One region of the Chromobacterium sp. CV08 genome, then DNA from elsewhere that is predicted to be linked to it. Evidence: predicted binding sites of a transcription regulator. Region 1 holds the regulator's gene; the other holds the start of a gene.

The links. The regulator FNR, encoded in region 1, switches genes on or off when oxygen is low (the NO sensors DNR and NnrR bind a similar motif). The targets are predictions, from matches to a motif close to TTGATNNNNATCAA.
Region 2: the regulator FNR is predicted to act here: its motif matches at 2,729-2,742, upstream of WNM05_RS05245 (DUF3149 domain-containing protein).

What each region holds. Positions count from the first base shown of each region.
Region 1 covers NZ_CP150453.1:1,283,176-1,289,940, reverse strand. The annotation lists gene WNM05_RS06065 (multicopper oxidase family protein) at 1-948, opposite strand, end outside; gene WNM05_RS06060 (inositol monophosphatase family protein) at 1,087-1,878, opposite strand; gene WNM05_RS06055 (RNA methyltransferase) at 2,023-2,787, shown strand; gene WNM05_RS06050 (DUF1853 family protein) at 2,777-3,694, shown strand; gene fnr (fumarate/nitrate reduction transcriptional regulator Fnr) at 3,744-4,490, opposite strand; gene hemN (oxygen-independent coproporphyrinogen III oxidase) at 4,597-6,003, shown strand; gene WNM05_RS06035 (methyl-accepting chemotaxis protein) at 6,170-6,765, shown strand, end outside.
Region 2 covers NZ_CP150453.1:1,114,597-1,121,361, forward strand. The annotation lists gene trmB (tRNA (guanosine(46)-N7)-methyltransferase TrmB) at 1-611, opposite strand, end outside; gene WNM05_RS05235 (SDR family oxidoreductase) at 649-1,569, opposite strand; gene WNM05_RS05240 (CDP-6-deoxy-delta-3,4-glucoseen reductase) at 1,609-2,640, shown strand; gene WNM05_RS05245 (DUF3149 domain-containing protein) at 2,815-2,946, shown strand; gene arcD (arginine-ornithine antiporter) at 3,469-4,920, shown strand; gene WNM05_RS05255 (arginine deiminase) at 4,996-6,228, shown strand; gene WNM05_RS05260 (ornithine carbamoyltransferase) at 6,327-6,765, shown strand, end outside.

The DNA.
Region 1 (6,765 bases):
CAGCGCGAGCAGGCCGGCCGGCTTGCCGGCGTCGAAGCGGCCGGTGACGGCCAGCTCGGCGCGCGCGCCCGGCGGCAGCAATAGAGATTCGACGCGGCGCGGCTTTTCTATCAGGCCACCGTCGGTGCCGACCAGCCAGACCTCGTGCGCCGGCAGGGCCAGCTTCAGCACCCGCGCGCTGGTGGCGTTCCAGATACGCCAGCGCTGGCGCTCTCCGCGCCCCAGCGCCAGCCTGGGCCGCCACGCGCCGTTGACCAGCACGAACTGGCCCTCGCGGCCGTCCATCGCGTCGGCCTCGCTGTTGGCGGCTATCTTGCCGTCACTGTCCAGCTTCAGGTCCGACAACACCAGCCAGCGCTCGGCCAGGTGGGCCAGCGGATCGTTGCGGCTCCGGACGACGAATACGCCGGCCAGCCCGCGATAGACCTGCTCGGCGGTATGGCCGTGCGGATGCGGGTGGTACCAATACGTGCCTGCGCTGTCCGGCGGCAAGGAGAAGCGGTAGTCGCGGCTTTGGCCCGGCAACACCGGGTCATGCGGATTGCCGTCCTGGTCGGCCGGAATCGGCAGGCCGTGCCAGTGCACGGTGGTCGGCTGCGGCAGGCGATTGTCGAAGCGCAGACTCAGGGACTCGCCCTCGAACAGCTCGATCGCCGGGCCGGGCACGCTGTCGTTGTATGCCCAGAACGTCGTCGCTGGCCTGCCCGGCAGCAGCGGCAGGCTGACGGCCGACGCGCTCAGGCAGCCGTGCAGCGCGCCGTCCCGGCGCTCCAGCGGCAGCCGCTTAGGCTCCGGCAGAGGCAGACTGCCGACCAGGCCCAGTGCGCCCGCGTCCGGCGGGACCGCCGGCGCCATCGCGGCGCGCGCCGATCCTGCCGATGCCGATCTGACCAGCCACGGCGACAAGGCCAGAGCGGCCCCCCATTGCATCAGTTGACGACGTTGCATCGCATGCTCCGTTAGGATACCCCACATGGGTATATTGAACCTAGAGCGGCGGCGATGGCAACAGTTCCGCGCGCGGCGGCGGCGGGCATAAAAAAACGGCAGGCCGTCCGGCCTGCCGTTTTTCGGAACGCTGTCCGCTTACTTGCTCACGTGCGGCGCCAGCAGCTGCAGCAGCTGGGCCAGCACCTTCGGGCTGCCGGCGACGATGTCGCCGGACTCGAACCAGCCCTGCTCGCCGGTCGGATCGGTGACGATGCCGCCCGCTTCCTGAACGATCAGGCTGCCGGCCGCGATGTCCCACGGCTTCAGGTTCAGTTCGAAGAAGCCTTCGGTACGGCCGCAGGCGACATTGCACAGGTCCAGCGACGCGGCGCCTTCGCGGCGCACGCCGGCGGTCTTGCCTATCACGTCCTTCAACATGCCGAGGTACTGGTCGATATAGCTCTGATCGGAAACCGGGAAGCCGGTGCCGATTACGCACTCGTTCATCATGAAACGCTTGGAGACGCGGATGCGACGGTCGTTGAGGAAGGAGCCGACGCCGCGCGAGGCGGTGAACAGATCGTTGCGGTTCGGGTCGTAGACCACCGCCTGCTGGATCTGGCCCTTGTGCGCCATCGCGATGGAGATCGCGTACTGCGGGTGGCCGTGCAGGAAGTTGGTGGTGCCGTCGATCGGATCGATGATCCATTCATACTCGGAGGAACCGACGCCTTTGGCGCCGGACTCTTCTGCTAGAATCGCGTGCTTCGGATAGGCTTCGAGAATGACGTTGATGATCGCGTCTTCGGCGGCGCGGTCCACCTCGGTCACAAAGTCGTTGTGCTTTTTCTTCTCTACGCGGATGGCGTCGAGGTTAAGCGACGCGCGCTGGATGACATTGCCTGCGCGGCGGGCGGCTTTAACCGCGACATTGAGCATCGGATGCATTGACGGCCTCTACACTTGAACGATGGGCGGGTGTCCGTCGATGACGCGACACCCGCCGGTAACAATCTGGGTTAAGGAACAAAAAAACCCGACGCTGGGCGCGGGCTTTTGGTATTTGCCCGCTATTTTAATGTGAAAACGCCAATGAATAAACCCCAAGTACCTGATTTTCTGCAAAACATCCGCGTGGTGCTGGCCAGACCGAACCATCCGGGCAACATCGGCTCGGCCGCGCGCGCGATGAAAACGATGGGATTGAGCCGGCTCTACCTGGTTGAACCGAAAGCGTTTCCCGACGCCGAGGCCACCACGCTGGCCTCGGGCGCCGCCGATCTGCTGGAGCGCGCCGTCGTGGTGCAGACGCTGGCCGAGGCGCTGGACGACGTCACCGTCGCCTGCGCGCTGACCAGCCGCCGCCGCGAGCTGACGACGCCGCTGGCGACGCCGCGCCAGACCGCGCCGGAGCTGATCGCCCGCGCCCGCGACGGCGAACAGGTGGCCCTGGTGTTCGGCAACGAGACCTTCGGCCTATCGATAGAAGAAGTGGAACAGTGCAATCGGCTGCTGACGATACCGGGCAATCCGGACTACTTCTCGCTGAACCTGGCGATGGCGGTGCAAGTGATGACCTACGAGCTGTTCAGCCACACCGGCGTCGACGTCGAATACCTGCGGCCCGACGGCGAGGCCGCGACCCAGGGCGAGGTAGACGGCATGTGCGGCCACCTGGGACAGGCGATGGACGACATCGGCTATTTCGAGCGCCGCAACAGCGAGCGGCTGATGCGGAGGATGCGCGCGCTGTTCAACCGCGCCGGGGTCTTGCGCGAGGAGATCGACATCCTGCGCGGCTTCTTCAAGCAGGTGCAGCGCGCCGCCGACGGCAGCCTGAAACGGGATGGCGACTGAGACCGCTTTCGATCCGCCCTGCGCGCACCCATCGGTGCGCGATCTCGCCTTTCTGCTGAGCTCCCCGTCCCCGTGGCATAGCGGTGCAGACCTGCCGCCGGAACGCCTGCTGGGCGCCGACGGCCCGGCACTGCTCGGCCGGCTGGAGCGGGACCCGGCCCCGCTGCTGGCCTGGCTCGCCGGCGGCGGCAACGACAAGCGGCTCGGACGATATGCCGAACGACTTTTCTCCTTCTGGTTCCGGCAGGCGCCGCACATCCGCCTAGCCGCGGAAAACCTGAACGTCATCAACGGCGAGCGCCGCACGGTGGGCGAGTTCGACTTCCTGCTCTGGCTGGACGGCGAGCCCTGGCATCTGGAAACCGCCAGCAAATTCTATCTTCGGCTCGGCGCCGACCCCGACTCGCTGGTCGGTCCCAGCCTGCGCGACGCCTGGCGGCTGAAAGCGACCAAACTTGCCACACAATTGCGTTTGAGCCGCCATCCGGACGCCGCCGCGCGGCTGCCGGACGGCTTCGCCGGCTGCCGCGCCGGCGCCCGGCTGAGCGGCTGGATCTTCTGCCGGGAGCAGCGGGCCTTGCCGCCGCCGCTGGCGCCGGATGCCTTGCTCGGCTGGCATGCGCCGCTGGCCGGGGCCTGGCCCCGCCGCCACGCCGACTCGCGCTGGGCCTGGCTGCCGCGGCTGTCCTGGCTGGCGCCGGCATCGCTGGCGCGGGCCGACACGCTGGACGAGGCGGCGCTGCGCGAGCGGCTGCTGAGCAGCCGGTCGCCGCAACTGGTGGCCGAGTTGCAGCCGGACGGCGGCGGCCGCTGGCGCGAGACCGCCCGCGGCTTCGTCACGCCGGAAGGCTGGCCTGACCCGCAGCGACTGGCCGAACTGCGCGCCCGCATCGCCGGCGGGCAATAAAAAAGGGCAGGCTCCCGGCCTGCCCTCGTCATGCGGCGCCCCGCCCGGCTCAATGGCCGCTGGCGTGCAGACAGCCGGAAATCAGGTTCTTCAGATCCTGCGACTTCACCAGCTGGATGTGCTTGTGGTCGACGGTGATCCAGCCCTGCTGCTGGAACTTCGACAGCGTGCGGCTGACCGTTTCCAGCTTCAGGCCGAGGAAGCTGCCTATCTCCTCGCGGCTCATGCGCAGGATGAAGTCGTTCGCGGCGAAACCGCGGGTCGACAGCCGCTGCGACAGATTCAGCAGGAAGGCGGCGATGCGCTCCTCCGCCTTCATATTGCCGAGCAGCAGCATCACGTTCTGGTCCCGGACGATCTCCCGGCTCATCAGCCGGTAGAAATGGTGCTGCAGGCTGGGAATGTCGCGGCTCAGCGTCTCCATCCGGCTGAACGGCAGCTCGCACACCTCGCTGTCCTCCAGCGCGATCGCGTCGCAGCTGTGGCTGCTGGTGGAAATGCCGTCCAGGCCCATCAGCTCGCCCGACATCAAAAAGCCGGTGACCTGCTCGCGGCCGTCCTGGCTGGCGACCGAGGTCTTGAAGAAGCCGGTGCGCACCGCGTACAGCGACTTGAATCCCTCACCGCTGCGGAACAGGTACTCGCCGCGCTTCAGGCGGCGGCTCTGGCGGATCACCGTGTCCAGCTGGCTCATCTCCTCGCGGTTGAGCCCGACAGGCAGGCACAGCTCGCGGAGGCTGCAGCTGGAGCAGGAGATTTTCAGTGTGTGCAGGGAAGTTTGATTTTGTTCAGACATGCTGTGTTTGCCGCAAGCTGTCGAAGCTTGACCCTTGTCAATACGGAATTCGCAGGTTTTCCGCAAATTTACCAGTCCACCAGAAGTTTTACCATCCGAATACGACATGAAAACCACCCGTCCATTTTCTCCCGCCCATTTCGAGTTCGATCGGGAACTGATCGAGCGCCTCGACGGATCGGGACCAAGATACACGTCTTACCCGACCGCGGACCGCTTCACGCCGGGCTTTTCCGCTGACAATTACCAGCACAGTCTGCGCCAGCGCCGGATCGGAGCCAATCGCAAACCTTTATCATTGTACGCTCATATACCGTTTTGCAACACAATTTGTTATTACTGTGCCTGCAACAAGATCATTACCAAAAACAAGAGCCTGGCCGACCGCTACCTCGACTATCTGGAGCGGGAAATCCGCCTGACGGCCGAGGAACTGGGCTGCCGCGAAAAGGTGATACAGCTGCATTTCGGCGGCGGCACACCGACCTTCCTGTCCGATGCCCAGCTCGAGCGTCTGATGGGCATCCTGGGAAGCCACTTCGAATTCCTGAGCGACGGAGAATATTCCATCGAGATCGATCCGCGCAAGGTTAAACGTGAAACAATGTTCAAGCTGGCAGAATATGGCTTCAACCGGATCAGCGTCGGCGTCCAGGACTTCAACGCCGAGGTGCAGCGCGCCGTCAACCGCGTCCAGAGCGAGGCCGAGACCCGCGCGGTGATAGACGCCGGTCGCGAGGCCGGCATGAAATCGGTCAGCCTGGACCTGATCTACGGCCTGCCGCAGCAAAGCCGCGAGACAATGCGCGACACGCTGGAAAAGGCCCTGGCGCTCGATCCCGACCGGCTGGCCCTGTACAACTACGCCCACCTGCCGTCGGTGTTCATGCCGCAGCGGCGCATCATGGAGGCCGAACTGCCTTCGCCGGCGGTCAAGCTGGACATCCTGCAGGACGCGGTACGGATGCTGACCGACGCCGGCTATGTCTTCATCGGCATGGACCATTTCGCCAAGCCGGACGACGAGTTGGCGGTCGCGCTGCGCCAGGGCCGGCTGCAACGCAATTTCCAGGGCTATTCCACCCATGCCGACTGCGACATGCTCGGCTTCGGCGTCTCGGCCATCGGCAAGGTCGGGTCCTGTTACAGCCAGAACGACAAGACGCTCGACGACTATTACGCCGCGCTGGACCAGGGCCGGCTACCGGTGACGCGCGGGCTGGAGCTGGACAACGACGATGTGCTGCGCCGCACCGTCATCCAGGGGCTGATGTGTCGCTTTTCGCTGTCGGTCGAAGCGATAGAAGAAGTCCACGGCATCAATTTCGCCCAGTATTTTGCGGCGGAAATGCCACAGATCCGCGATTTCCAGCAGCAGGGCCTGCTGTCCTTCGACGGCGACTTCCTGATGGTGGAGCCGAAGGGGCGCTTCCTGATCCGCAATATCGCGATGATTTTCGACCGCCACCTGCGCGAGCGCGAGACCCGCGCCCGCTACTCCAAGACCATCTGAGCCTGTCGCGGGCGGGGGCTCTCCCCGCCCCCCGCCGCCCCCGGCTCCTAAGACAGGTGGTGCTTATTTTTCCCTTTGCGATAAGCAAAATCACTTATACAAAGGGGTATGCAGGCGTGCCGGGCAGAAGCAGGCGCGGTAGTCCGCTTTCGCAAGGAGCCGCCCCATGTCCACCCCCATCGTCAGGCTGATGCAGCGCCTCAGCTATCCGAAACGCTTCGCCGTCATCGGCCTGGTCTTCGCCGCCGCCCTGCTCTATCTGATGTACGGCCTGTATCACAGCAATCAGGACAATATCGAGTCCACGGCCAAGGAAAGGGTCGGCGTCGCCTATATGCAGCCGCTGACCGCGATGCTGGCGCAGGCCCAGCAGGGACAGGAGTTGGCGGTCCGCGCGGCGCTGGGAGAAGCCCGGGCCAAAAGCGAACTGCCGTCCGCCGTCCAGCAGTTGCAGGGCCGATGGCAGGCGCTGCAGGACGTCAATGGCAAGCTCGGCGCCGAGTTGGGCGGCGACGCCGCCTGGAAGGACGCCGCCGCCGCCTGGGACAAGCTGAAAGCGACCCAGTCCGCCCAGCCTTCGCAATGGATAGCCGTCTACGGCAATCTCAGCGACAAGCTGAACAATCTGATCGGCGCCGTCAGCGACAACTCCAATCTGACGCTGGACCCCGATATCGACACCTATTACCTGATGGACGCGGCCACCGCCAAGCTGACCACGCTGATCAGCCATCTGGGCGAGGCCTACGCCATCGCCTCTCA
Region 2 (6,765 bases), 170 kb from region 1:
AGCGGGCGGTAGTCCGGGCGCGGCGCGTAGCCGTCTGCGGTGTTTTCCAGATCGGGGTCGCCGCTCAGCACTTCGAGGATCTGGATCGCGTAATCCTCCCAGTCGGTGGCGGCGTGGAAATAGCCGCCCGGCTTCAGCTTTTTGGCCAGCTTGGCCACCAGCGGCGCCTGGATCAGGCGGCGCTTGTTGTGGCGTTTCTTGTGCCAGGGGTCGGGGAAGAAGATGTGCACGCCGTCCAGGCTGCCGTCCGGCAGCATATTGTCCAGCACTTCGACCGCGTCGTGGCGCATCAGCCGCAGATTGCTCAACTCCTTCTCGGCGATCAGCTTGCACAGATTGCCGACGCCGGGGCCGTGCACCTCGATGCCCAGGTAGTCCTTGTCCGGGTTGGCGGCCGCGATCTCGGCCGTGGCGCCGCCCATGCCGAAGCCGATTTCCAGGATTTTGGGCGCGGCGCGTCCGAAGGCCTGTTCCAGATCGATCGGCTCGGGGCGATAGGCTATGCCCCAGCGCGGCATGCCTTCGTCCATCGCACGCTGCTGACCTGCGGACAGATGGCCCTGCCGCAGCACAAAGCTTCTGATCGCTCGTTTGAAAGCCGGATTTTCCATTTTGCTGGCCTGCTGAAAACTCAAAAAAACCGCGATGTTACCGAATCTCGGCGTAGCTTGCGAGTATTGCCGCCTTGCGCGCCGGATCGGCGTCCAGCGCCGCCAGGTATTGCAAGACGCTGGGCCAGAGCAGCGGCGTGCCCAGCTCGCTGCGGACGCGCCGGTTGTCGAGACGGCGGGACTCTGCCAGGAAGGACCAGCGTTGCGGCGACATCCGCCGGCGGGCCTTGTCGCGCGGCAGCCGCGGCGGGCAAGCGAGGCCCAGCGTGTCGGCGAGTCTTTGATACCATTCGCCGACCGGCAGCGGCCGGTCGTCGCAGGCGTTGTAGACGCGGATGCCGCTGCGGCGGCGGTCCAGCGCGGCCACGCACAGCCGCGCCAGATCGTCGGCGTGGATATGGTTGCTCCAGCTGTCCTCGGCTGCGTCGATCAGCGGCTCGCCGGCGGCGAAGCGCGCCAGCGGCAGCCGCTCGTCGGCGTAGATGCCGGGCGCGCGCAGTATCGTCAGCGCCGCGCCGCGGGCGGCGGCGAAGCGGCGCAGCGCCGACTCGGCGTCGACGCGGCGCATCGCGCGCTCGCTCTGTGGCTTCAGCGCCGCGGTTTCATCGAGAAGCATGCTATTCGCATCTCCGTAGACGCCGCTGCTGCTGATATAGACCAGTTGCTGTGGTATGCTGTTGCCTTTTGCCAGCGCGTACAATAACTTGCGCATTCTGGGGTCGCTCCGGCCCTGTCCGGGAGGCGGCGCGGTGAGCAGCACGGCGTCGGCCAGGCCGGCCAGCCTTTCCAGGCTGTCGGGGCGGTCGAGGTCGGCCGGCACCGGCTTGGCGCCGAGCGCGCGCCAGCGCGAGGCGGCCTGGTCGGAGCGGCACAGCGCCAGCACTCGCCAGCGGGATTGCAACAAGGGCAGGGCACGGCGGGCGACATCGCCGGCGCCGACAACAAGTAGGGTACGCATGGTGTGCATTTTAGCCAGAATTCGGGATTGAGAAACGACATGACTTGCCAGGTGAAGGTGCTCCCCAGTGGGCATACATTCGGTGTGGAAGCGCACGAAACCATTCTTGAAGCCGCGCTGCGTCAGGGCATAGGCCTGCCCTACGGTTGCCGCGACGGCGCCTGCGGCGCCTGCAAGGGCAAGGTGGTGGACGGCGAAGTCAGCCAGGACGGTTTCCAGGAAAAGGCGCTGACGCCGGCCGAGCAGGCGCAGGGCATGGCCTTGTTCTGCTGTTCGCGGCCGCAGGGCGATGTCAGCATCGAAGTGCGCGAAGTCACCGGCGCCGGCGACATGCAGATCAAGACGCTGCCGTGCCGCGTCGAAAAGATCGAAAAGATCCACGACGTGGCGGTGCTGAAGCTGAAGCTGCCGGTGTCGGAGCGGCTGCAGTTCCGCGCCGGCCAGTATATCGACATTCTGATGAAGGACGGCAAGAAGCGCAGCTTCTCCATCGCCAACGCGCCGCACGACGACGCCTTCCTGGAGTTGCACATCCGCCACCAGCCGGGCGGCTCCTTCTCCGAATACGTGTTCCAGCAGATGAAGGAGCGCGAAATCATGCGCTTCAAGGGCCCGCTGGGCTCCTTCTTCCTGCGCGAGGACTCGGACAAGCCCGTCGTGCTGATCGCCAGCGGCACCGGCTTCGCGCCGGTGAAGGGCATCATCGAGCATGCCATCCATCACGGCATCACCCGGCCTATGGCGTTCTACTGGGGCGCCCGCAGCAAGGCCGACCTGTACATGGCCGAGCTGGCCGAGGGCTGGGCGGCGGCCCATCCGCACATCCGTTATGTTCCGGTGCTGTCCGAGGCGCTGCCGGAAGACGGCTGGACCGGCCGCACCGGCTTTGTGCACCAGGCGGTGCTGGAGGACTTCGCCGATTTGTCCGGCTACCAGGTCTATGCCTGCGGCGCGCCGGTGATGGTGGAGGCGGCCCACGGCACCTTCACCCGCGAACGCGGCCTGCCCAACGACGAATTCTTCTCCGACGCCTTTTTCCTGGCCAAGGACATGAATAGCGGCGCCAAGTAGACAAGATTCTGATTTGTATACATAAAGCCCCCGGCTTTCAGCCGGGGGCTTTTTATTTGCGCAGCATCAAACGGGGCGGGGCCGCGGTTTGATATGGGTCAATCCCATTGTTGGTGAGATGGTTATTATGTCATCGGCAAGCAAACGGGGCCAGAGGCCCGAAAGGAGGAGACCATGGAGTTGTTGACCTTGCTGTTGTCCGACGACGTGGGCCGCCTGAGCCTATTGACGATCGTGGTGACCACCTTGGTGGTGCTGGGTGCGTTGTGGGTGATCTTCAGGAATATCAACCGGCCCGGCAAGTGACAATCGTCGTTTGAGTTTCCGCATTTCCTCTTGATGTGTGTGTTGGCGGGTACGGTGGTGGGCCGTATCCGCCTCTTTTTTTCTCCGGTCCGGGTGGCGAACTTTCCTCGTGGCCGCGGGGTCCCTCAATAATGTCATTGCGCTGAGCGATGCCGGATAATTTTGTCCGCGTGATGCGAAATGCACATCGTCATTTTATTAAGATGTTGATTTTAATCGACATTTTATTCTTTCTTGCTTCAGGTCATGGTATTGCAGATGCCGTCAGACGGCTGACGGCACTGCACCTATGCTGAACCTGGCGCCAGGCCGGCGCCACGGTATGACGCCTTGCTGCAAGCCTTGGTCGCATTTCCCGCTAGTGGGCGTTTTGTCCCGCTTGCCCGCTTGATGCAAATCAATCCCGCTCGCGACAACTGTGGAACGGCCGTTTTAACCGCGTATACCATTATTTCAGATGATAAGAATTTAATAATAAACAGAGAAAAAACACGGTTCACATCCCTCGATTGGAGAATGAAAATGTCCACTGAAACTGCAAGCCAGGCCGGCCTCGTCGAAGGCGCCGCGCCCAGGCTGAAGCTGGGCGCGCTGACGGCGCTGGTCGTCGGCTCGATGATAGGCGGCGGCATCTTTTCGTTGCCGCAGAACATGGCGGCCGGCGCCAGCGCCGGCGCCATCCTGATCGGCTGGGCCATCACCTTTGTCGGCATGTTGGCGCTGGCCTTCGTGTTCCAGATGCTGGCCTCGCGCAAACCGGAAGTCTCCGGCGGCGTCTACGGCTACGCCAGGGCCGGCTTCGGCGACTACATGGGCTTCAACTCGGCCTGGGGCTACTGGATCTCGGCCTGGATAGGCAACGTCTCCTACTTCGTGGTGATGTTCTCGGCGCTGGCCTTCTGGATTCCGGCCTTCGGCGACGGCAACACGCCGATCGCGATCGCCTGCGCCTCGGTGCTGTTGTGGTGCCTGCACTTCCTGGTGCTGCGCGGCGTGCATGGCGCGGCCTTCATCAACACCATCACCACCGTCGCCAAGCTGGTGCCGCTGGCGCTGTTTATCGCGCTGATCGTGTTCGCCTTCAAGGTCGATACCTTCAGCCTGGATTTCTGGGGCAATGCCAAGCTCGGCTCCGTCGTCGACCAGGTCAAGAGCACGATGCTGGTGACGGTATGGGTCTTCATCGGCATCGAGGGCGCCTCGATGTTCTCCGGCCGGGCCGAGAGCATGCGGGACGTCGGCAAGGCCACGGTGATCGGCTTCCTGTTGACCATCGCGCTCTTGGTCGCCGTGTCGGTGCTGTCGCTGGGCGTGATGACGCAGGCCGAGCTGGCCGCGCTGAAGAACCCGTCCACCGCCTATGTGCTGCAAAAGGCCTTCGGCCCGGTCGGCGCCAACCTGATGAACGCCGGTCTGGTGATCTCGGTAGGCGGCGCGCTGCTGGCCTGGACGCTGCTGGCCGCCGAGGCCCCCTACCTCGCCGGCAAGGACGGCGTGATGCCGAAGGTGTTCGGCACCGTCAACGCCAACGACACGCCGGCGGCCTCGCTGTGGCTGACCAACGGCCTGATCCAGCTCTTCCTGCTGATCACGCTGAAGAGCTCGGCCGGCTACCTGGCGCTGCTGTCGCTGGCCACTTCGATGATCTTGATCCCCTACCTGCTGTGCGCCGGCTATTCCTGGCTGGTGGCCAGCCGAGGCGAGGGCTACGCCGCCGGAGAGAGCCGGGCCAAGGAGTTCTGGACCGCGGTGCTGGCCACCGTCTACGGCGCCTGGCTGATCTACGCCGCCGGTCCCAAGTATCTGTTCCTGTCCATGGTGCTGTACGCCCCGGGCCTGCTGTTCTACCTGTGGGCCAAGAAGGAGCAGGGCCGGAAGCCGTTCAACCTGATCGAGGCCGTGCTGGCCGCCATCGTGGTGGTGCTGGCGCTGATCGCGGTCTACATGCTGGCTGCGGGCAAGATCGGCCTGTAGCCGAAAGATTTCGAAACCAGTCATGGGGGCGGTCCGCCCGTCCCTGAAGTCCAACAAGAATCAAGGAGTATCGTCATGACCAAATTTGGTGTCCATTCCGAATGCGGCAAGCTGCGAACCGTGATGGTGTGCCGTCCCGGCCTCGCCCACAAGCGGCTGACCCCGGACAACTGCCACGATCTGCTGTTCGACGACGTGATCTGGGTGGAGCGCGCTCAGAAGGACCATGCCTATATGGTCGAGCAGATGCGCGCCCGCGGCATCGAGGTGATCGAGGTGCACGACGCGCTGGCCAAGGTGCTGGACGACAAGGCCGCCCGCGACTGGGTGCTGGACCGCAAGGTCAAGGCCGACAACGTCGGTATCGGCATGCTGCAGGATCTGCGCAGCTGGCTGAAGGAAATGCCGTCGGCCCAGCTGGCCGAGCACCTGGTCGGCGGCATCGCCAAGTTCGAGCTGCCCTTCGATCCGAAAGGCCTGTTCGGCGGCTATCTGGACCGTTCCGAATTCGTGCTGCCGCCGGTTCCCAACAGCCTGTTCCAGCGCGACCCGTCTTGCTGGATCTATGAGGGCGTGACGCTGAACCCGATGTACTGGCCGGCCCGCCGCCAGGAAACGCTGCTGTTGCAGGCGATCTATCAGTTCCACCCGTACTTCGCCGGCAAGGTCAACATCTGGTGGGGCGGTTGCGACTCGGACCACGGTCCGGCCACGCTGGAAGGCGGCGACGTGATGCCTATCGGCAACGGCGTCGTGCTGATCGGCATGGGCGAGCGCACCAGCCCGCAGGCGGTGGTGCAGGTGGCCAAGCGCGTGCTGCACCGCGACGGCGGCGCCCGTCGCGTCATCGCCTGCCAGATGCCGAAATCGCGCGCGGCGATGCATCTGGACACCGTGTTCAGCTTCCTCGACATCGACCTGCTGTCGGTCTTCCCGGACGTGGTCGACGAAATCACCTGCACCAGCATGTACGCAGGCGACCGCGAGGGCGAGGTGCGCTTCGAGCGCCACGAGGGCATGAAGCTGGTGGACGTGGTGCGCGAGGCGCTGGGCCTTGGCGAGATCCGCGTGATCCAGACCGGCGGCGACGCCTACCAGCGCGAACGCGAGCAGTGGGACGACGGCAATAACGTCGTGGCGCTGGACCGCCGCGTGGTGGTGGCCTACGACCGCAACACCTATACCAACCGCCTGATGCGCGAGCACGGCGTCGAAGTGATCGAGATTCCGGCTTCCGAGCTGGGCCGCGGCCGCGGCGGTGGCCACTGCATGACCTGCCCGATCATCCGCGACGAAGTGAAGCTGTAAGGCTGTCGGAATACAAGAACCGTTTCATTCAGGACCGGGCCGCAGTCTCCCGCGGGAGCGACGGCGGCCCGGACCGGACACTCATCAGGAGCAATACCATGGCTTTCAATCTGCGCAACCGCAATTTCCTGAAAATGCTGGACTTCACGCCGCGTGAAATCCGCTACCTGCTGGACCTGTCGCGCGACCTGAAGCGCGCCAAGTACACCGGCACCGAGCAGCAGCACCTGAAGGGCAAGAACGTCGCCCTGATCTTCGAGAAGACCTCGACCCGCACCCGGTGCGCCTTCGAGGTGGCCTGCTTCGACCAGGGCGCCAATGTGTCCTACATCGGGCCGTCCGGCTCGCAGATCGGCCACAAGGAGTCGATGAAGGACACCGCCCGCGTGCTGGGCCGGATGTACGACGCCATCGAATACCGCGGCTACAGCCAGGACATGGTCGAGCACGAGCTGGCCGCCTACGCCGGCGTGCCGGTGTACAACGGCCTGACCGACGAATACCACCCGACCCAGATGCTGGCCGACGTGCTGACGA